DNA from 3 places in the Pseudomonas sp. St386 genome. Region 1 is predicted to be linked to each of the others. Evidence: predicted binding sites of a transcription regulator. Region 1 holds the regulator's gene; each other region holds the start of a gene.
The links. The regulator FliA, encoded in region 1, starts transcription of late flagellar genes. The targets are predictions, from matches to a motif close to CTAAAGTTTNNNNNNNNNNNGCCGNTAA.

Region 1 (7,078 bases):
GGTTACCGCCTGATTCCATTGGTCGACCGCAACCAGGGTGGGCAATTGCTGGCGCGGATCAAGGGGGTGCGCAAGAAGCTGTCCCAGGACCTGGGCTTCCTGATGCCGACCGTGCATATCCGCGATAACCTCGATCTGGCGCCGAGCGCCTACCGCCTGACGCTGATGGGGGTGATCCTGGCCGAAGCCGAGATCTACCCCGACCGCGAGCTGGCGATCAACCCCGGGCAGGTCTACGGCTCCCTCAATGGCATCACCGCCAAGGATCCGGCTTTCGGCCTGGAAGCGGTGTGGATCGAAATCAGCCAGCGGGCCCAGGCCCAGTCCCTCGGTTATACCGTGGTGGACGCCAGTACGGTGGTGGCGACCCACTTGAACCAGATCCTGTACAAGCACTCCAGCGAGCTGATTGGCCACGAAGAAGTCCAGCAACTCCTGCAAGTACTGGCCAAAGGCTCGCCGAAGCTGGCCGAAGAGCTGGTGCCGGGTGTGGTTTCGTTGTCGCAGTTGCTCAAGGTGCTGCAGGCGCTGTTGGCCGAACAGGTGCCCGTGCGCGACATACGCAGTATCGCCGAGGCTATCGCCAATAACGCCTCCAAGAGTCAAGATACCGCCGCCCTGGTGGCTGCGGTTCGGGTCGGCGTGTCCCGCGCAATCGTCCAAAGCATTGTAGGCACTGAGTCTGAGCTGCCTGTGATCACCTTGGAACCAAGGTTGGAACAGATATTGCTCAATAGTCTGCAGAAGGCAGGACAAGGCTCGGAAGAGGGTGTTCTGCTGGAGCCAAGCATGGCCGAGAAGCTGCAGCGTTCGCTGATCGAAGCAGCCCAGCGGCAAGAGATGCAAGGCCAGCCAGTGATCCTGCTGGTGGCCGGCCCGATTCGCGCGATGCTCTCGCGATTCGGGCGCCTCGCGGTCCCGGGGTTGCATGTGCTGGCGTACCAGGAAATACCGGACAACAAGCAAGTGACCATCGTTGCGACAGTAGGGCCCAACGGCTGAGGTAGTGGTTTATGCAAGTGAAGCGTTTTTTCGCCGCCGACATGCGTCAGGCCATGAAACTGGTTCGTGACGAGCTGGGCGCTGAAGCAGCCATCATTGGCAACCGTCGTATCGCCGGCGGTGTCGAGCTGACGGCGGCCCTGGATTACAAACTGTCTGCGCTGGCCCCGCGGGTTCCGAACATGGAACTCGAAGATGAGCTGCGCAAGACTCAATCGCGCATCGCCAGCGCCCAGGCCGAGCTGAGCCTGCGCAGCAGTGAAGGCGAGGCCGCGGCAGGCACCAATCGTCAATTGTTCGCCGGTCAGCCGCTGACGGCCGGCCTGCCGTTGACGGCTGCCGAACCGCTGATCGAGCAGGCCCACGCCGAACCGCGTCGTCCTGAGCCGGCGCCCGCGGCGCCTGCCCGGGGTGTCGATCCGCGCGCCCTGGACTCGATGCGCTTTGAACTCAACAGCCTGCGCGAGCTGATGGAAGTCCAGCTCGGCTCCCTGGCCTGGAACCAGCTGCAAGGCAGCCGTCCAGCCCAGGCCAACCTGTGGCGTCGCCTGCAACGCATCGGCCTGTCCGGCCCGTTGTCCCGGGACCTGCTGGCGCTGATCAATGGTATCGAAGAGCCTCGCCAGGCCTGGCGCATGTTGCTGGCGCACCTGGCGCGGATGATCGCGACCCCGGAAGTCGAGCCGCTGGAAGAAGGCGGGGTAATTGCCATGGTCGGTCCTGCCGGCATGGGCAAGACCACCACCCTGGCCAAGCTCGCCGCCCGTTATGTACTCAAGTACGGCGCCCAGAGCATTGCCCTGGTGAGCATGGACAGTTTCCGCATCGGTGCCCAGGAGCAACTCAAGACCCTCGGCCGGATCCTCAATGTGTCGGTGACCCATGTGGATCCGGGCCAGTCCCTGGCCCAGGCGCTGGAGCCGCTGCTGCGCAAACGCGTCGTGCTGATCGATACCGCAGGCCTGCAAGCCAGCGATCCAGCCCTGCGCATGCAGCTCGAAAGCCTGGCCGGACGCGGTATCAAGTCAAAAAATTATCTCGTGTTGGCAACCACCAGCCAGAAACAGGTTCTAACCGCCGCATACCACAGCTACAAACGCTGCGGGCTGGCCGGCTGCATCCTGACTAAGCTGGACGAAACGGCAAGCCTGGGCGAGGTGTTGAGCCTGGCGATCGGTCATGAATTACCGGTGGCCTACCTGACCGACGGGCCGCGGATCCCGGATGATTTGCATCTGCCGCGCCGTCATCAACTGGTCAGTCGTGCCGTGAGTGTGCAAATGCAGGAAGAACCCAGCGAAGAAGCCATGGCTGATATGTTCGCTGATATCTACCACAGCCCGACCAAGCAGGTCGGCTGAGGTAATCATGAATATTTTTTGTACCTACATCGATGGTCTGCCATGCATTGTTCCGTATGCGAACGCGCAGCCAGTAATGTGGCCTCCGTCTAAGTAAGACAAGGTAAAGAACGAACATGGGCAGCATGCATCCCGTACAGGTGATCGCGGTGACCGGCGGCAAAGGTGGCGTCGGGAAGACTAACGTGTCAGTGAACTTGTCCCTGGCTCTGGCAGAGCTTGGCCGACGGGTCATGCTGCTGGACGCCGACCTGGGCCTGGCGAACGTCGACGTGTTGTTGGGGCTTACACCCAAACGCACGCTGGCGGACGTGATTGAAGGGCGCTGTGAGCTGCGTGACGTGTTGTTGCAGGGGCCGGGCGGGATTCGCATCGTGCCGGCTGCCTCAGGCACCCAGAGCATGGTTCACCTGACCCCGGCCCAGCACGCGGGCCTGATCCAGGCTTTCAGCGACATCGGCGACAACCTCGATGTGCTGGTGATCGACACCGCAGCCGGTATCGGTGACTCGGTCGTCAGTTTCGTCCGCGCGGCCCAGGAAGTGCTGCTGGTGGTCTGCGACGAACCGACGTCCATCACCGACGCCTATGCCCTGATCAAGTTGCTTAACCGCGACTATGGCATGAACCGCTTCCGCGTCCTGGCCAACATGGCCCAGAGCCCGCAGGAAGGACGCAACCTGTTCGCCAAGTTGACAAAGGTCACGGATCGCTTCCTGGACGTCGCCCTACAATACGTCGGCGCAGTGCCTTACGACGAAAGCGTACGCAAGGCCGTCCAGAAGCAACGTGCCGTTTATGAAGCCTTTCCACGCTCCAAATGCGCGCTGGCGTTCAAGGCCATCGCCCAGAAGGTCGATACCTGGCCACTGCCGGCCAACCCTCGCGGGCATCTGGAATTTTTCGTCGAGCGTCTTGTGCAACAAACAGCAGGGCCCGTGCTATGACAGCCAGCGGTTACAACCATCTCTATAAAAAATCGGCACGGGACGCCCAATACGAATTGATCGAGCGTTACGCGCCACTGGTCAAGCGTATCGCCTATCACTTGCTGGCGCGGTTGCCGGCCAGTGTCCAGGTTGAAGACTTGATCCAGGCGGGCATGATCGGCCTGCTCGAAGTGTCGAACAAATACGACGCGAGCAAGGGCGCGAGTTTCGAGACGTATGCCGGTATTCGCATTCGCGGTGCCATGCTCGATGAAGTCCGCAAGGGCGATTGGGCGCCGCGTTCGGTACACCGCAATACCCGCATGGTCAGTGATGCAATTCGGGCAATTGAAGCTAAAACCGGGCGTGACGCTAAAGATCACGAGGTTGCGGCCGAACTCCAGTTGAGTCTCGACGATTATTACGGGATTTTGAACGATACCTTGGGCAGCCGCCTGTTCAGTTTCGACGACCTGTTGCAGGACGGCGAACATGAAGGGCTGCACGAGGATAACGCGAGTGCTCACATGGAGCCGTCGCGTGACCTGGAAGATGAACGTTTCCAGAGCGCGCTGGCGGAAGCGATTGCCAATTTGCCGGAGCGTGAGCGGCTGGTCTTGGCGCTGTACTACGACGAAGAGCTGAACCTCAAGGAAATCGGTGAGGTCCTGGGGGTCAGCGAATCGCGGGTCAGCCAGTTACACAGCCAGTGCGCGGCCCGTTTGCGGGGGCGTTTGGGGGAGTGGCGAGCGCGTTGACAGGCAGTGTGGGGACACTGCGAACGAGGCTGGCCTGGCAGGTGCTGTGCCAGTCTCCATCCGTGGTGCTCCAGACCGTTGTCGAGTGTTGTGCCGGATTGATTGAAATGGCGCGTCCAGGTGCTGGGCGCGTTTAAGACTGCTTGGAGGTCGAATTGGACAAGAACATGAAAATCCTCATCGTTGATGACTTCTCAACGATGCGGCGGATCATAAAAAACCTGTTGCGTGACCTTGGGTTCACCAACACGGCCGAAGCAGATGACGGGACCACTGCGCTCCCGATGTTGCACAGTGGCAACTTCGATTTTCTGGTCACCGACTGGAACATGCCGGGCATGACCGGTATCGACCTGTTGCGCCAGGTGCGTGCCGACGAAAAACTCAAGCATCTTCCGGTGCTGATGGTCACTGCCGAAGCCAAGCGCGAGCAGATCATCGAAGCGGCCCAGGCCGGTGTAAACGGCTATGTGGTCAAACCCTTCACGGCCCAGGCGTTGAAAGAGAAGATTGAAAAAATCTTCGAACGCATCGGTTAACGGCGCCACGGGGGAGCTATGGATAACGAATCTTCAATGGGTGATTTCGAATCGACCCTGAAAAAACATGCCCGCGAACTGGTCGACAGCCTTGAAAAAGGTCGTTTTGGCGATGCGGTTCAAATGATCCATGAGCTCAACCAGACCCGTGACCGCGGTCTGTATCAGGAGGTGGGCAAGCTCACGCGTGAATTGCACAGCGCGATTGTCAATTTCCAGATCGACCCGAATATGCCGCAGGCCGAGGAAGTCTCGCAGATCACCGACGCCACCGAGCGTCTGGGTTATGTGGTCAAGCTGACCGAGGCCGCGGCCAACCGCACCATGGACCTGGTGGAAAGCGCAACGCCCCTGGTCAACGGCCTGAGCGAAGAAGCCCAGGCCTTGAGCACCGACTGGGGTCGGTTCATGCGGCGCGAAGTCGGCGCCGAAGAGTTTCGGGAGTTGGCCCGTCGGGTCGACGGTTTCCTGGCGCGCAGCAGCACCGAGAACCGCGCGGTGGCAAGCAACCTCAACGATATTCTGCTGGCTCAGGACTATCAGGACCTGACCGGCCAGGTGATCAAGCGTGTGACCCAACTGGTCACCGAAGTGGAAAGTAACCTGCTCAAACTGGTGTTGATGGCCAGCCAGGTAGACCGCTTTGCAGGCATCGAACACGACCGTGAAGCGATGCTTGCTGAAAAAGATCCACAAAAACATCTCTCTCAGGGTGAAGGTCCGCAGATTCATGCCGATAAAAGAGAAGACGTTATGTCCGGTCAGGACGATGTGGACGATTTGCTGTCCAGCCTTGGATTCTGAGTTTTAGCCCTGTTTTAGGAGCAGCCATTAATGAGCTTCGGCGCCGATGAAGAGATCCTTCAGGATTTCCTGGTTGAGGCCGGCGAGATTCTAGAGCAACTGTCCGAACAGCTGGTCGAGCTGGAAAGCCGACCAGATGATGCGGATCTGCTCAATGCAATTTTTCGCGGTTTCCACACTGTAAAAGGAGGCGCCGGCTTCCTCCAGCTCAACGAGCTGGTGGAGTGCTGTCACATTGCCGAAAACGTGTTCGACATCCTGCGCAAGGGTGAGCGTCGCGTTGATTCGGAACTGATGGACGTGGTGCTTGAAGCGCTGGATGCGGTCAACAGCATGTTCAGCGAAGTGCGTGAGCGCTCGCCGATCACCGCTGCCACGCCTGAGTTGCTCGCCGCGCTGGCACGCCTGGCGGAGCCGCAATCGGCTGATGAAGCGGCTCCGGTTGCCGAGGCAGTGGCTGAAGAGCCGGTCGCCGAAGAGTCGGGCGACATCACCGATAACGAATTTGAACAACTGCTGGATTCGCTGAACGCCGTCAAGGCCCAAGCCGAAGCGCCGGCGGCACCTGCTGCGCCGCCCGCCAATGCAACAGCTGACGCCAGTGATGAAATCACCGACGACGAGTTCGAGTCATTGCTCGACCAGCTCCATGGCAAAGGTCAGTTCGCTCCCGATGCGGTCACGCCAGCGGCGACTCCGGCTGCCCCGAAAGCGGCGGGCGACAACTCCGACATCACCGACGACGAATTCGAAGCCTTGCTCGATCAGTTGCACGGCAAGGGCACGTTTGCCGTTGACGCGCTGGATTCGGCCATCGCTTCCGCGCCGACGCCAGCCAAGCCGGCTGCCGCCGCGGCTGGCAGCGACCTGATCAGCGATCACGAATTCGAATCGCTGCTCGACGAACTGCACGGCAAAGGCAAGTTTACAGAAGTCGGGAAGGCCGCGGCTGCTCCTGCTGCCGGCACTACCGCCACTGCTGTTCCAGCAGCCAAGGCTGCGCCCAAACCCGCTGCCAAGGCACCGGAACCGAAGGCCGAACCCGCCAAGCCTGCTGCCACTGCGGCCCCGGCACCTGCCCGTGCTGCGGCGGCTGCGCCAGCGGAAAAACCGGCCAGCGAAGCCGAGACCACCGTTCGGGTCGATACCGCACGCCTGGACGAGATCATGAACATGGTCGGCGAACTGGTGCTGGTGCGTAACCGTCTGGTGCGCCTGGGCCTCAATAGCCAGGACGAAGCCATGTCCAAGGCCGTGTCGAACCTGGACGTGGTCACGGCGGACCTGCAGACCGCGGTCATGAAGACCCGGATGCAGCCGATCAAGAAAGTCTTCGGGCGCTTCCCGCGCCTGGTTCGCGACCTGGCTCGCCAGCTCAAGAAAGAAATCAACCTGGAACTGGTGGGTGAAGAGACCGACCTCGACAAGAACCTTGTCGAGGCCCTGGCCGACCCGCTGGTCCACTTGGTGCGCAACGCGGTCGACCACGGCATCGAGTCGCCGGAAGAGCGCGAAGCCTCGGGCAAGGTCCGCAGCGGCAAGGTGATCCTGGCCGCCGAGCAGGAAGGCGACCACATCCTGCTGTCGATCTCCGACGACGGCAAAGGCATGGATCCGAACGTGTTGCGTTCCATCGCGGTGAAACGCGGTGTGATGGACAAGGATGCCGCCGACCGCCTGAGCGA
Region 2 (7,078 bases), 3.4 Mb from region 1:
GAATTCTTCGAAGCCCTGCACGAAGGCTCGCGCTCGACCCGCATCGAACATGTGGACTCGGCATTGCTGGCGGTGGTGAACGATGTGGTGTTCAACCTCAGCAACCTGGTGTCCTCGGATGTATCGACGTTGTGGGTTTGCGTGCACAGTCGGCTGATCATCAGCGCGCGGCTGCAACCTTTGCACTCGGTCGACAAGCTGCGCTCATCGGTCAAGGCCGGCGAGTGCTTTCGCTCACCGCTGGAACTGCTCGTGCATCTGCTGCGCGACCAAGGCGAAGTGCTGACCCAGATCGTGCGCAAGACCAGCCTCAACGTCGATCAGATCGAAGACCAACTGCTCTCTTCGCGACTGTCCACCAACCGCTCCGAGTTGGGCGCCCAGCGCCGAGTGCTGGTACGCCTGCAACGCCTGCTGGCCCTGGAGCCAGGCTCGTTGCTGCGCCTGCTCAACCGCCCACCGCAATGGCTGCAGAAGGAAGACGTCAAGGAGTTGCGCAAGTCCACCGAGGAGTTCGCCCTGATCATCAACGACCTCACCGCCCTGGGCGAGCGGATCAAGCTGCTGCAGGAAGAGATCGCCGCCAACCTCAACGAACAAAGCAACCGCACGCTGTTCACCCTGACGGTGGTCACGGTCCTGGCATTGCCCATCAACATCATTGCCGGTTTCTTCGGCATGAACGTCGGCGGCGTGCCGCTGGCCGGTGATCCGGAGGGCTTCTGGATCCTGGTGGCGCTGGTGGCAACCTTCACCGTGATTGCAGGCCGATGGGCATTTCGCAAGCGGCGCGATTATTGAGATTGATCCACCTCAGGTTCGCATAAGCTTGTGTGGCGAGGGAGCTTGCTCCCTCGCCACTGGGGTTAGGCACTCAACCGCGCCGTCACTTCATTCAACTGCCCCGACAACCCATGCAAATCCCGACTGGCCGCTTCGGTGCGCTGCACATTGTCGAGGTTGGTGCTGGCGATGCAGGTGATTTCGGTGAGGTTGCGCGAGATGTCTTCGGCCACGGAGGTCTGCTCTTCCGCGGCGGTGGCGATCTGGCGGTTCATGTCGCGAATCGCTTCCACCGCCTGGGTGATGCGTTCCAGCATGGCGCCGGCCTGGGTCACCTGCTCGACACTTTCTTCACTGCGCGACTGCCCGCTTTCGATGGCCTGGGCCGCGTCCACTGCGCCAGTCTGCACGGTCTGGATAATCTGATTGATCTCGATGATCGATGACGCCGTGCGCTGGGCCAAGTTGCGAACCTCATCGGCGACCACCGCGAAACCACGTCCGGCCTCCCCCGCCCGGGCCGCTTCGATGGCAGCGTTGAGGGCCAGCAGGTTGGTCTGCTCGGCAATCCCGCGAATCACTTCAAGCACTTTACCGATGCGCCCGCTGTCGGTTTCCAGACGACGGATCACCGTGGCCGTGTTGGCAATCTCGCCGCGCATCTGGGTGATGGTGTGGATAGTGCCCTGCATCACTTTCTCGCCCTGCTGCGCCGAGTGATCGGCATCATCGGCAGCCCGCGCCGCATCGGCGGCATGGCGGGCAACTTCCTGGGCGGTGGCGGACATCTCGTTCATTGCCGTTGCCACCTGATCGGTGCGTTCGAATTGTTCGCTGGTGCCTTGGCTCATCAGGCTGGCGATGGCATTGAGTTCACCGCTGGCACTGTCCAGCTCCGTGGCACTGCGTTGCAGGCGCGTGAAGGTTTCGGCGAGGAAATCGCGCAAGGTATTGGCCGCCAGGGCGAGATCGCCCAGTTCGTCCTGGCGATTGCTGACGACCCGCTCGGCGAAACGGCCGTGACTCAATTGGGTCACGTATGCGATCAGGTTGCGGATAGGCTGCACCAGATTGCGGTTGACCATCCACAGGCTGAACACCCCAATCAGCAGGCCTGAGACCAGCATCACCACAGTACCCAGCAGAATGGTCCGGTCGGCCCCGGTACTGATCGACACCGATTGCTCGCTGCCCATCTTGTGCAACTCGGCGACCAGCTCACTCATCTGCTCACTGGCAGCACGGTCGACGCCCTTGACCGCTGCATCACCAGCCGTCGCATCAGCACCTGCCGCCACAAACGCGTCCCGGCCCTTCTGGTACGCCGAACCCAACTGACGGTGTTCGTCCCGCAGGCGTTCAATGCGCGCCTTGATTTGGGCTGGGAGGTCCTTGTGCCCGATCAACTCACCCAGAATGCCCTGGACATCGTGCTGGCGTTCCTCGAATTGCTTCCAGTACTTATCCAGGTCCGCTGGCTGCTTGCCGCGCAACAGGACGTTTTTCCATTCCTGGACCTGCACCTTGAATTGCAGGTTGGCCTCGTCGATCAATTGTGAGGCGCGCAACGGGCCATCAATCAGTTGGCGATAATTCTGGACACCCTCGGACAGGAAATGGAAGGACGCCAGGGCGATCAGCAGCATCGCCAACAGACTGCCGCTGAGCAGGGCAAGGATCTGGGCTCTCAAGGATTTTTGTAGAAACATGGAAAGAATCTCGTGGGGGTAAAAAGAGCTAACGACGCCCCGACTTCCATGTCCGGTGTCGAAACCGAATGCCAAAGGATTTGTACAGACCATCGGCCTTGCAGAGGCATTCTTGAGCCTTGCCGACCACTGGTAACGGCCGGTAGCCGGGGCTGAAAAAGTTGCGCCAGGACGCCGCACGGAGGGATTGGTCATGACTTGTCCAGACAATCCCTTTTGTCGGCCCGACGGGATTTAAAAGTCTTTTTGTCATTTCTCCTGCTGTATCCTGCCCAGGCTTTGTAAAAGCGCGGATCTACCAGATCTATCCACAGACTTTGCGAGGAGCGCGATATGCACGAGATCCCTAATCTCCCCTTCCCAAGCCTGCACGACACTGAGCAGACGACCACGCTACAAGCCGGGGGGCAAGCAGACGCCCAGCAACCCGAGCCTAAAAAAGAAGCCACTGAACGCCGCCAGGCCGACAGCGAAGACTGATTGACCCGCACCACCAGACCGTGTGGAAAGCGCTAAGATGCGCTTTCCACACTGCCTGAATCCCGAGCCCTCCATGACCGATGACACCCCTCCATTCAGCGAAGCCCAGGCCAGCGTGCTGATCGGCACTGCCGAAAAAATGGTCGAGATCTGGACCCGCCTTCCTGCCGAGAAACAAGCAGCCCTGCTGGCGCGCTTTGGCAGCGAAGAAAACGCCATCGCCGCACTGGTGACCACACGCCTGGTCAGCGGTGAGAACGGCAGCTGAACCACCATTGGGCAAATAGTTTTACTTTTCCCCGCCCTGACCCCACGGTCGCCGTTATCATAAGCAGCCTACCTATCCTGCTGCTCCGTGGACCTTTACCCCATGTCAGATTCCCAGCGCCCCCTGGCGGTCACGCTGCAAGTCGTTTCCATCGTCCTGTTCACATTCATCGGCTACCTGAATATCGGCATTCCCCTGGCCGTACTGCCCGGGTTCGTCCACGGCGAACTGGGCTTCGGCGCGGTGATCGCCGGGTTGGTGATCAGCGTGCAATACCTGGCCACTCTGCTCAGTCGTCCTTATGCAGGGCGAATCATCGATAACCTGGGAAGCAAGCGCGCGGTGATGTTCGGCCTCGCCGGCTGCGGGCTGAGTGGTGTGTTCATGCTGGTGTCTGCCTGGACGCCCCACCTGCCAACGTTCAGCCTGATCAGCCTGCTGATCGGTCGCCTGGTGCTCGGTAGCGCGGAAAGCCTGGTGGGCTCCGGTTCGATTGGCTGGGGCATCGGCCGGGTCGGCGCGGCGAATACCGCCAAGGTGATTTCCTGGAACGGTATCGCCAGTTACGGCGCGCTGGCGATAGGCGCACCGCTGGGGGTGTGGCTGGTCAATGCGCTGGGGCTATGGAGCATGGGCGTGAGCATTATCTTGCTCGGCTTGCTGGGGTTGGCATTGGCCTGGCGCAAAACCGCCGCGCCCATCGTCACTGGCGAACGCCTGCCGTTCATGCACGTGCTGGGGCGTGTGCTGCCACACGGCTGCGGCCTGGCCCTGGGTTCCATCGGGTTTGGCACCATCGCGACCTTCATCACCCTGTACTACGCCACCCAGCACTGGGACAACGCCGTGCTGTGCCTGAGCCTGTTCGGCGCCAGCTTCATCGGCGCCCGCCTGCTGTTCGGCAACCTGATCAACCGTCTGGGCGGCTTTCGTGTGGCGATTGCCTGCCTGTCGGTGGAAACCCTGGGCCTGTTGCTGTTGTGGCTCGCACCGGATGCCCACTGGGCCCTGGCGGGCGCGGCGTTGAGCGGCTTCGGCTTTTCCCTGGTGTTTCCGGCGCTGGGCGTGGAAGCGGTCAACCTGGTGCCGGCCTCCAGCCGCGGGGCGGCGGTGGGTGCTTATTCACTGTTCATTGATTTGTCGCTGGGGATCACCGGACCGCTGGCCGGTGCGATTGCCGCGGGCTTCGGCTTTGCCTCGATCTTTCTATTCGCCGCACTGGCGGCCCTGGGCGGGTTGGCATTGAGCGTCTACCTGTACCGACAGGCGCCGAGGCATCGCCAGGAACGGGAGAAAAGCTAGAAGTCCACCTTGCCGCGCCCGGCCTTGATCGAGCCGCGCTTGGTCTTGGATTCCAGGCGACGCTTTTTCGAACCCAGGGTCGGTTTGGTCGGACGGCGCTTCTTTTCGACCTTGGTGGCGCTGAGGATCAGTTCGGTCAGGCGCTCCAGGGCATCGGCCCGGTTCTGTTCCTGCGTACGGTATTGCTGGGCCTTGATGATCAATACACCATCGCTGGTAATGCGACTGTCGCGCAGGGCCAGCAGCCGCTCCTTGTAGAACTCGGGCAGCGACGAGGCCGGAATGTCGAAGCGCAAATGCACAGCGCTGGAGACCTTGTTGACGTTCTGCCCCCCTGCCCCTTGGGCGCGGATGGCCGTCAGCTCGATCTCGGCGTCCGGGATGTGCACGGTGTTGGAAATCGCCAGCATGGAAAGTATCCGGTATCAGGACCCACAGGATACTCGAAACCGCTGGAATGAGGCTTGTGAGAGCCTGGCCTGTGGAGACGTCTGTGGGAGTCTGGCCTGTGGAGAGGTCTGTGGGAGCAAGGCTTGCCCGCGATGAACGGTAATGCGGTTTATCGATAAATCGCGGTGACTGCATCGCGGGCAAGCCTTGCTCCCACAGGCCTTGTTCCCACAGATTTTGTACCTTCCTTGAACGACAAACCCGGCACTTGGCCGGGTTTGTTGTATTTCAGGCTTGCTTACTTGGTGGCAGCCGCCACAGCCAGTTCATGCCGGGCACTGCGCTTGTTCTTGATCACGTAGCACACCCACATGAACACCACCCACACCGGAATCGCATAGACCGATACCTGGATGCCGGGGATCAGCAACATCACGCCCAGGATGAACACCACGAACGCCAGGCAGATGTAGTTGCCGTACGGGTACCACAGCGCCTTGAACAGCGGCGTCTGGCGGGTCTGGTTCATGTGCTGGCGGAACTTGAAGTGCGAGTAGCTGATCATCGCCCAGTTGATCACCAGGGTCGCGACCACCAGCGACATCAGCAGCTCCAGCGCATGCTGCGGGATCAGGTAGTTCAACAGCACCGCCACCAGCGTGACAGCCGCCGACGCGAGGATCGAACGCACCGGCACGCCGCGCTTGTCGATCTTGGACAAGGCCTTGGGCGCATCGCCCTGCTCGGCCATGCCCAGCAACATGCGGCTGTTGCAATAGGTGCCGCTGTTGTACACCGACAGCGCGGCGGTGAGCACCACGAAGTTGAGGATATGCGCCGCAGTGTTGCTGCCCAGCATCGAGAACACCTGCACGAACGGGCTGCCGCTGTAGGCATCGCCGGAAGCGTTGAGCGTGGTCAGCAGGCTGTCCCAAGGGGTCAGGGACAACAGCACCACGAGCGCACCGATGTAGAAAATCAGGATCCGGTAGATCACCTGGTTGATGGCCTTGGGGATCACGGTTTTCGGTTTGTCGGCCTCAGCGGCGGTGAAACCGAGCATTTCCAGGCCACCGAAAGAGAACATGATGATCGCCATGGCCATCACCAGCCCGCTCACACCGTTGGGGAAGAACCCGCCGTGGGACCACAGGTTGGTCACCGACGCCTGCGGCCCGCCATGGCCACTGACCAGCAAATAGCTGCCCAGGGCAATCATGCCGACAATCGCCACGACCTTGATGATCGCGAACCAGAACTCGGCCTCGCCGAAGACTTTGACGTTGGCCAGGTTGATGGCGTTGATCAGGATGAAAAATGCCGCCGCCGAGACCCAGGTCGGAATGTCCGGGGCCCAGTAATGGATGTACTTGCCGACTGCAGTCAGTTCGGACATGCCTACCAGGATGTAGAGAATCCAGCAGTTCCAACCCGAGAGGAACCCGGCGAAACCGCCCCAGTACTTATGGGCAAAGTGGCTGAAGGAACCGGCCACCGGCTCTTCGACGATCATTTCACCCAACTGGCGCATGATCATGAAGGCGATGAAGCCGCAGATGGCGTAGCCAAGGATCATCGACGGGCCGGCTGATTTCAGCACCCCCGCCGAGCCGAGGAACAGGCCGGTGCCGATCGCACCACCGAGGGCGATCAGTTGAATGTGGCGATTTTTCAGGCCGCGCTTCAGCTCGCCCGAATGCGTATTTTCTACAACGGTCATGCGTCACCTATTTGTTTTTATCTGTGACGAAATCGAACCCGACACGCTTATGACGTGGCGGAGTGAACAAGGCGGATAACCTTGAAAATGCGTGGGTACGCTAAGGGTCACAGTAAAACGCCGCGCATTGTACACTGCGGCCCTCCTGCTGCCAGACACCACCGGATCAGCGTCTTACCCGCACTTCAGGTATGGCGCGCATCTGACCCTTCCCCTTGGCCTGAAACAAGCGCTGCGAAGTATCAGAAAACTCGTCAAACCGGGGCCCTCGGCAGCTTTTTCTTACAGCCATCCGAAACGCCGATAGAGGCCCGTTCACAAGGCAAAAATCGTCAGCATTCCTTTACGGTGCGTAACGCAAACTTTCCAAGCAGGAAATTTCCGGGGGCTGACTGCAAATTGACGGTAGGTAGCTACCTATTTAAA
Region 3 (7,078 bases), 2.8 Mb from region 1:
CGGCAAGATCGCGCAGACCACACAGATACTCAACGTGAACAACGAAGTGACATTGCGGTGCCAGCCGAACTTCAACTGCAGGCGGCGCTGCATCGGCGCAAAGACGATGCCCAGGATCACCGCCCAGAACACCGCGCCGTAAAACGGCAGCAGAATCCAGATGAAGGCGATGGTGACCAGCACCAGGAGCAACATCTGGGCTTTGTTTTGCAGCATCTTTCGATTCATCAGCTTTCCATGTCCAAAGGCGGGATAAACATTAGTCCGCCAGGACGCGCCGGAGTGCCTTCGCGTTTGCCCTGTGCCTTTGATCCAGATCAATATGGCCTGGCCGAGCATGGGCTACCCTCGCCGCCTTTTGCGATCCGACGCCATCATGACCCTCGCCGCCCCCGAACTACTGGCTCCCGCCGGCACCCTGAAAAACATGCGCTATGCCTTCGCCTACGGTGCCGATGCGGTGTATGCCGGTCAGCCGCGCTACAGTCTGCGGGTGCGCAACAACGAATTCGACCATGCGAACCTGGCCTTGGGTATTGCCGAGGCCCAGGCCATGGGCAAGCGCTTCTACGTGGTGGTGAACATTGCCCCGCACAACGCCAAGTTGCGCACCTTCCTCAAAGACCTCGAACCGGTGATCGCCATGGCGCCGGACGCGCTGATCATGTCCGACCCGGGGCTGATCATGCTGGTGCGCCGGCATTTCCCGCAGATGCCGATTCACCTGTCGGTGCAGGCCAACACGGTGAACTGGGCGAGCGTCGAGTTCTGGCAGCAGCAGGGCTTGAGTCGGATCATCCTTTCCAGGGAACTGTCCCTGGAGGAAATCGCCGAGATCCGCGAGCAGGTGCCGGCCATGGAGCTGGAAGTGTTCGTCCACGGCGCGCTGTGCATGGCCTATTCCGGACGCTGCCTGCTGTCCGGCTATTTGAACAAGCGCGACGCCAACCAGGGCAGTTGCACCAATGCCTGTCGCTGGAAATATTCGGCGCAACCGGCGGTGGAAAACGCTGTGGGCGACATCGTGCAGACCTATCAACCCGAGCCGACCCTGGGCCTTGGCGCGCCCACCGACCAGGTGTTTTTGCTTCAGGAAGCCAACCGCCCGGGAGAATCCATGCCGGCCTTCGAGGACGAGCACGGCACCTACATCATGAATGCCAAGGACCTGCGAGCCGTGCAGCACGTCGAGCGCCTGGCGCGCATGGGCGTGCATTCGCTGAAGATCGAAGGGCGGACCAAGTCGCACTTCTATTGCGCGCGCACCACCCAGGTGTATCGCCAGGCCATCGATGACGCGGTGGCCGGCCGGGAATTTGATCGCAACCTGATGACCGACCTGGAGTCCCTGGCCCAGCGCGGCTACACCGAAGGTTTTCTAAGGCGCCATGTGCACGACGAATACCAGAACTACCAGAACGGCAGTTCGGTGTCGGAGCGCCAGCAGTTCGTCGGCGAACTGACCGGCGAACGGCGCGAACGCCTGGCCGAAGTACGGGTGAAGAACCGCTTTGGCCTGGGCGATCACATGGAACTGATGACCCCCAAGGGTAATTTCCACTTCGACCTGCATCAGTTGCAGAACGTAAAAGGCCAGGGCATCGAGGTGGCACCGGGGGATGGGCACGTGGTGTACGTGCCGATTCCGGATGCGGTGGATCTGCGGTTTGGGTTGTTGATGCGCGATGTGCGTGAGCCATAGCCCCTGTGGGAGTGAGCTTGCTCGCGATGGCGGTGCGTCTGCCAAATGAATGTTGGCTGATCCAACGCTATCGCGAGCAAGCTCGCTCCCACAGGGTTTTGTAGCGGTTTGCACCTGTGAAGCACGGCAGAAACTGCCGAAGGCTGCGATCCTTCTTTCTCGATAAGACCCGGTTGCCCAGGTGAAAACATCTGGATCGAGAGCAAAAGATCGCAGCCTTCGGCAGCTCCTGCCGCGATGGGATCAGATCCGGAACTGTCCTACCAGCTTGCCCAGGCGCTGGCCCAGGTCGGCCAGGCTGCGGGAGGTCTGGGCGCCGAGTTGGGTTTCGTCGGCGACGCTGTCCACGGCCACGGCGATCTGATGCACGCTGCGGTTGATTTCCTCGGCCACCGCGGTCTGTTCTTCGGCAGCGCTGGCGATCTGGGCGTTCATCGAGTTGATGGTGCCGATCAACTGCGCCATGGTGTCCAGGGAGGCACCCGCCTCGTTGGCCCGTTCCGAAGTGCCCTCGCCAGCCTCACTGGAACGGCGCATCGCTTCCACCGCCGCATGAGTGCCTGATTGCAAGCGATCGATCATGCCCTGGATTTCCTGGGTGCTCTGCTGGGTCCGGCTGGCCAGGGCCCGCACTTCATCGGCCACCACCGCAAACCCACGCCCCGCCTCGCCGGCACGCGCGGCCTCGATGGCGGCGTTGAGAGCCAGCAGGTTGGTCTGCTCGGCAATCGAACGAATCACCCCAAGCACGCTGACAATCGAAGCCACGTCCTGCTGCAGGCTGTCCAGGGACACGCCACTGCTGCGGATATCGTTCACCAACGCATGAATCTGCTGGATGCTGCCGGCCACCACGCGCTTGGCCGATTGTCCTTCCTCGTCGGTCTGCTGGGCCGCGACGGCGGCGCCCTGGGCGCTGCGGGCGACTTCCTGGGCAGCCGAGGACATCTCGTTGATCGCCGTGGCGACCTGATCGGTTTCGTGGCGCTGGCGTTCCATGGCCTGCTCGGAGCGCTGGGCCTGCTCGGAGACTTGCGTCACCAGGCCGGTCAGTTGCGAGGTCATGTCGGTGATCTGCCGCACCAGGCCGTGGATCTTGTCGACGAAGCGGTTGAACGAACCGGCCAGTTGGCCGAGCTCGTCCTGGCTGGTGATGGTCAGCCGACGGGTCAGGTCGCCCTCGCCCGCGGCGATGTCGTCGAGGTTGTCCTTCATCAGGTGCAGCGGCCGCAGGATCGTGTTGGCGAGCACCAGGCCCACCACCGCAATCACCAGCAACACCACCGCGGCGATCCCGACGATGCTCAATATCACGCCTTGCAGGCGATCGTGGACCTTGGTTTCCACCAGCGCGACCTGGGCTTCGATGCCGTCCAGGTTGACCGAGCTACCGACTGCCAGGTCCCACTTGGACAGGTATTCGGTGTAGCCAAGTTTGGGCACCAGGTCTTTGCTGCCGGGCAACGGCGAGCTGTATTCGAGGTAGTGAGTCCCGTCCTTGGCGACTTTCACCAGGTCGCGGTTGACGTAGACACCGTTCGGGTCGCGGTTGTCCTTGAAACTCTTGCCCACGCCATCGGGGCTGTTGGCCTTGAACAGACGAATGGTCTCGGAGTCGTAGCCGAAGAAATAGCCATCCTTGCCGTAGCTGATGTTCGACAGCAGCTTGATCGCCTGGGCGCGCGCTTCATTATCGCCAGGCGCGGCGGCATCGTAGAGCGGCTTGATGGCGGTCAGGCCCACCGCTACGTAGTTCTGCAGCGTGGCCTTGGCCTCGCTGAGCAGGCGCTCGCGGGTTTGCTGGACCTCTTTGCTAGCTTGCTCCTTCAAGATGAAAGCCGTGGTCAGGCTGATGATCACGGCGGACAGCAATACCGGCAGTATCGCAAGGGACAGGACTTTAGCCTTCAGGCTCAGGCGCATGCTGTTCACTCTTGTTGGTGTTATTGGCGTGGTTAGCTGTATTAACGGCACCGCGCGGCAAAACTGTAGGACAAGGTGAACAGGGTCTAAGAGAAGGGTCGATCTTGAGGGCCCCTTCGCGAGCAAGCTCGCTCCCACAGGGATTGGTGGTGTCCACAACTCTTGTGTTCACACCGATCCACTGTGGGAGCGAGCTTGCTCGCGATTGAGGTAACTCGGTATTGAGGTTACAAGACCATCGCCGCCACCCAACCAAACACCAGCAGCGGCAGGTTGTAGTGGATGAAGGTCGGGACCACGGTGTCCCAGATGTGATGGTGCTGGCCGTCGATGTTCAGGCCCGAGGTCGGGCCCAGGGTCGAGTCCGAGGCTGGCGAGCCGGCGTCGCCCAGGGCGCCGGCGGTGCCGACGATGCAGACGATCGCCAGCGGGCTGAAGCCCAGTTGCAGGCACAGTGGCACGAAAATCGTCGCCAGGATCGGCACCGTGGAAAACGACGAGCCGATGCCCATGGTTACCAGCAGCCCCACCAGCAACATCATCAGCGCGCCAATGCCCTTGTTGTGGCCAATCCAGGCCGCCGAAGACTCCACCAGGCTCTGGACTTCACCGGTGGCCTTCATCACTTCGGCGAAGCCTGAGGCCGCGATCATGATGAAGCCGATCATCGCCATCATCTTCATGCCTTCGGTGAACAGGTCGTCAGTCTCGCGCCAGCGCACCACCCCCGACAGCGAGAAAATCAGGAACCCGACCAGGGCACCGATGATCATCGAGTCCACCAGCAACTGCACCGCGAACGCCGCCGCCACCGCCAGCCCGGCCACCATCAGGCTCAGCGGGTTGTAGCGCACAGCCACTTGCTCGACCCGGGCAATCTTCTTCAGGTCGTAGACGCGCTTCTTGCGGTAGGAGAACAACGACAGCAGCAAGCCAAACACCATGCCCAACGCCGGAATGCCCATGGCATGGGTGACGTTGATGCCGCTGACGTCCACACCGCTGCGGGCGATGTTGGCCAGGAGGATTTCGTTGAGGAAGATATTGCCGAAGCCCACCGGCAGGAACATGTAGGGCGTGATCAGGCCGAAGGTCATGACGCAGGCGATCAACCGGCGGTCCAACTGCAACTTGGTCAGCACATAGAGCAGCGGTGGCACCAGCAGCGGGATGAAGGCGATGTGGATTGGCAAAATGTTCTGGGAGGCGATCGCGACCGTTCCCAGCAGACCGATCAACACCCATTTGACGCCCGTGCCACCCGCGGCATCCTGGCGATCCACCAGGGCCAGGGCTTTGTCCGCCAGGGCATGGGCCATGCCGGACTTGGCAATCGCCACGGCGAAGGCACCGAGCAAGGCGTAGGACAACGCCACTGTCGCACCGCCACCCAGGCCGGCGTTGAACGCCTTGAGCGTTGCCTCGATTCCCAGGCCACCCGTCAGGCCACCCACCAACGCACCGATAATCAGCGCGATCACCACATGCACGCGGGCCAGGCTGAGCACCAGCATGACGCCAACCGCGGCAATTACTGCATTTATCATCATTACCTCAAAGCACAGCGATGGAAAGCCACCGGACAAAAAGGTCGCGACTTTGCAGCAAGCGGCGGCAAGCTGCAAGGGCCGTGGGGCGGGTTTTCAAGTCTCGCCCCCCTGTATGAGGGGGATTTGTGGGAGCAAAGCTTGCTCGCGATGACGTTGTCACCTACAACACCTGTGCTGGCTTTAAAAATGCTATCGCGAGCAAGCTTGCTCCCACAGGTTCGCCCCACATACAGGCGGTGCCATGAATAGCTGTCAGCGCTTGGGCAACTCGATCACCACCTTCAACCCACCCCACTCGCTGTCGTCCAACGCCAGCAGGCCGCCCCAGGTGTCGACGATGTCCCGCACGATGCCCAGGCCCAGGCCGTGTCCATCGGTCTGTTCATCCAGCCGCGTGCCGCGGCTGAACACCTGGTCGCGGCGATCCTTGGGGATGCCCGGGCCGTCGTCTTCCACGGCCAGGCTGAACCCGTCGGCTGTCTCGGTCATGGTCAGGCGCACTTCGGCATCGGCCCATTTGCAGGCGTTGTCCAGCAGGTTGCCCAACAGTTCCAGCAGGTCTTCACGATCCCACGGCAGGTGCAGGCCTGGCGGGGCGACGTAGCTCAGGTGCAGGTGTTCGCCGTGGATCATGTTCAGTGTGGCCAGCAACCCCGGCAGCTCGGCGTCGCAGTCCAGGTGCGCGCCGGGCAAGGCATCGCCGGACAGGCGGGCGCGGTTGAGTTCCCGGTTCAGGCGCTGGCGGACCTGCTCCAGTTGCTCGAGCAACAGTTTGCGCAACTCGGGATACGGATCGAGCTTCTCGTTCGACGCCAGGCTTTGCAGCACCGCCAGCGGGGTCTTCAAGGCATGGCCGAGGTTGCCCAGGGCGTTGCGCGAACGCTTGAGGCTGTCCTCGGTGTGGGCCAGCAGATGATTGATTTGCGCCACCAGCGGTTCCAGCTCACGTGGCACCTGTTCGTCGAGTTGCGAACGCTGCCCGCGCTGCAACTGGGCAATCTGCTCCCGCGCCCGGTCCAGCGGACGCAAGGCGCGGCGCACGGTGATGCGTTGCAGCAACAGAATCAACAGCAACCCCGCCAACCCCAGCCCGAGGCCGATCTGCTGCATTCGACGGAAGCTGTCACGCACCGGTGTGTAGTCCTGGGCCACGCTGATGGAAATCGCCTGGCCCAGCCGTCGATAGTCGGTGCGCAGCACCAAGAGCTTCTGGCCCTCAGGCCCCAGTTGCAGGTTGCTGTGCAGGCCCGGGTGGTCGAGCCGGGGCAATTCCTGGTCCCACAGGGAACGGGAGCGCCAGTGCACATCGGCAAAATCGATGCGGAAATAGTGCCCGGAAAACGGCCGCAGATAGGCCGGCGACAGGCGTCGCTCATCCAACTGCAAACCCTGCGGGCCGCGCACCAGGGCCACCAGCAGGTTTTCGCTGTCGTTGCGCAGCCCGGCTTCCAGGTAACGCTGCAAGCCCAGCTCGAACAGCCACAGACTGGTCTGTGCCAGGACCAGGCCGACCACCACCATCACACCGATCAGCCCCAGGCTCAGGCGCCGCTGGATGGATCTCACTGCGCCTGCCCGCCGAACAGGTAACCCTGGCCGCGACGGGTTTCGATCACGCTGCGTCCCAGCTTGCGCCGCAGGTGATTGACGTGGACTTCCAGCACGTTGGAATCGCGCTCGGTCTCACCGTCATACAGGTGTTCGGCGAGATGGCTTTTGGAAAGGATCTGCTCGGGATGCAGCATGAAATAGCGCAACAGGCGGAACTCGGCCGCCGTGAGCTGGATGTCGGTGCCGTCGCGGACCACGCACTGGCGGCTCTCATCCAGGTGCAACCCGGCCGATTTCAGCGTCGGCTGGTTGACCTGGCCGTGGGAGCGGCGCAGCAACGCCTGGATCCGCA

Region 2: the regulator FliA is predicted to act here: its motif matches at 2,582-2,609, upstream of KI235_RS23250 (methyl-accepting chemotaxis protein).
Region 3: the regulator FliA is predicted to act here: its motif matches at 3,667-3,694, upstream of KI235_RS20730 (methyl-accepting chemotaxis protein).

Annotation. Positions count from the first base shown of each region.
Region 1 covers NZ_AP021900.1:1,855,140-1,862,217, forward strand. The annotation lists gene flhA (flagellar biosynthesis protein FlhA) at 1-1,002, shown strand, start outside; gene flhF (flagellar biosynthesis protein FlhF) at 1,014-2,363, shown strand; gene fleN (flagellar synthesis regulator FleN) at 2,480-3,310, shown strand; gene fliA (RNA polymerase sigma factor FliA) at 3,307-4,050, shown strand; gene KI235_RS08210 (chemotaxis response regulator CheY) at 4,218-4,589, shown strand; gene KI235_RS08215 (protein phosphatase CheZ) at 4,608-5,393, shown strand; gene KI235_RS08220 (chemotaxis protein CheA) at 5,424-7,078, shown strand, end outside.
Region 2 covers NZ_AP021900.1:5,256,899-5,263,976, forward strand. The annotation lists gene KI235_RS23245 (transporter) at 1-801, shown strand, start outside; gene KI235_RS23250 (methyl-accepting chemotaxis protein) at 867-2,492, opposite strand; gene KI235_RS23255 (hypothetical protein) at 2,826-2,972, shown strand; gene KI235_RS23260 (hypothetical protein) at 3,010-3,240, shown strand; gene KI235_RS23265 (MFS transporter) at 3,343-4,542, shown strand; gene arfB (alternative ribosome rescue aminoacyl-tRNA hydrolase ArfB) at 4,539-4,952, opposite strand; gene KI235_RS23275 (amino acid permease) at 5,231-6,652, opposite strand.
Region 3 covers NZ_AP021900.1:4,704,055-4,711,132, forward strand. The annotation lists gene KI235_RS20720 (AI-2E family transporter) at 1-228, opposite strand, end outside; gene yegQ (tRNA 5-hydroxyuridine modification protein YegQ) at 377-1,702, shown strand; gene KI235_RS20730 (methyl-accepting chemotaxis protein) at 1,946-3,625, opposite strand; gene KI235_RS20735 (Na+/H+ antiporter NhaC family protein) at 3,853-5,169, opposite strand; gene KI235_RS20740 (sensor histidine kinase) at 5,428-6,741, opposite strand; gene KI235_RS20745 (response regulator transcription factor) at 6,738-7,078, opposite strand, start outside.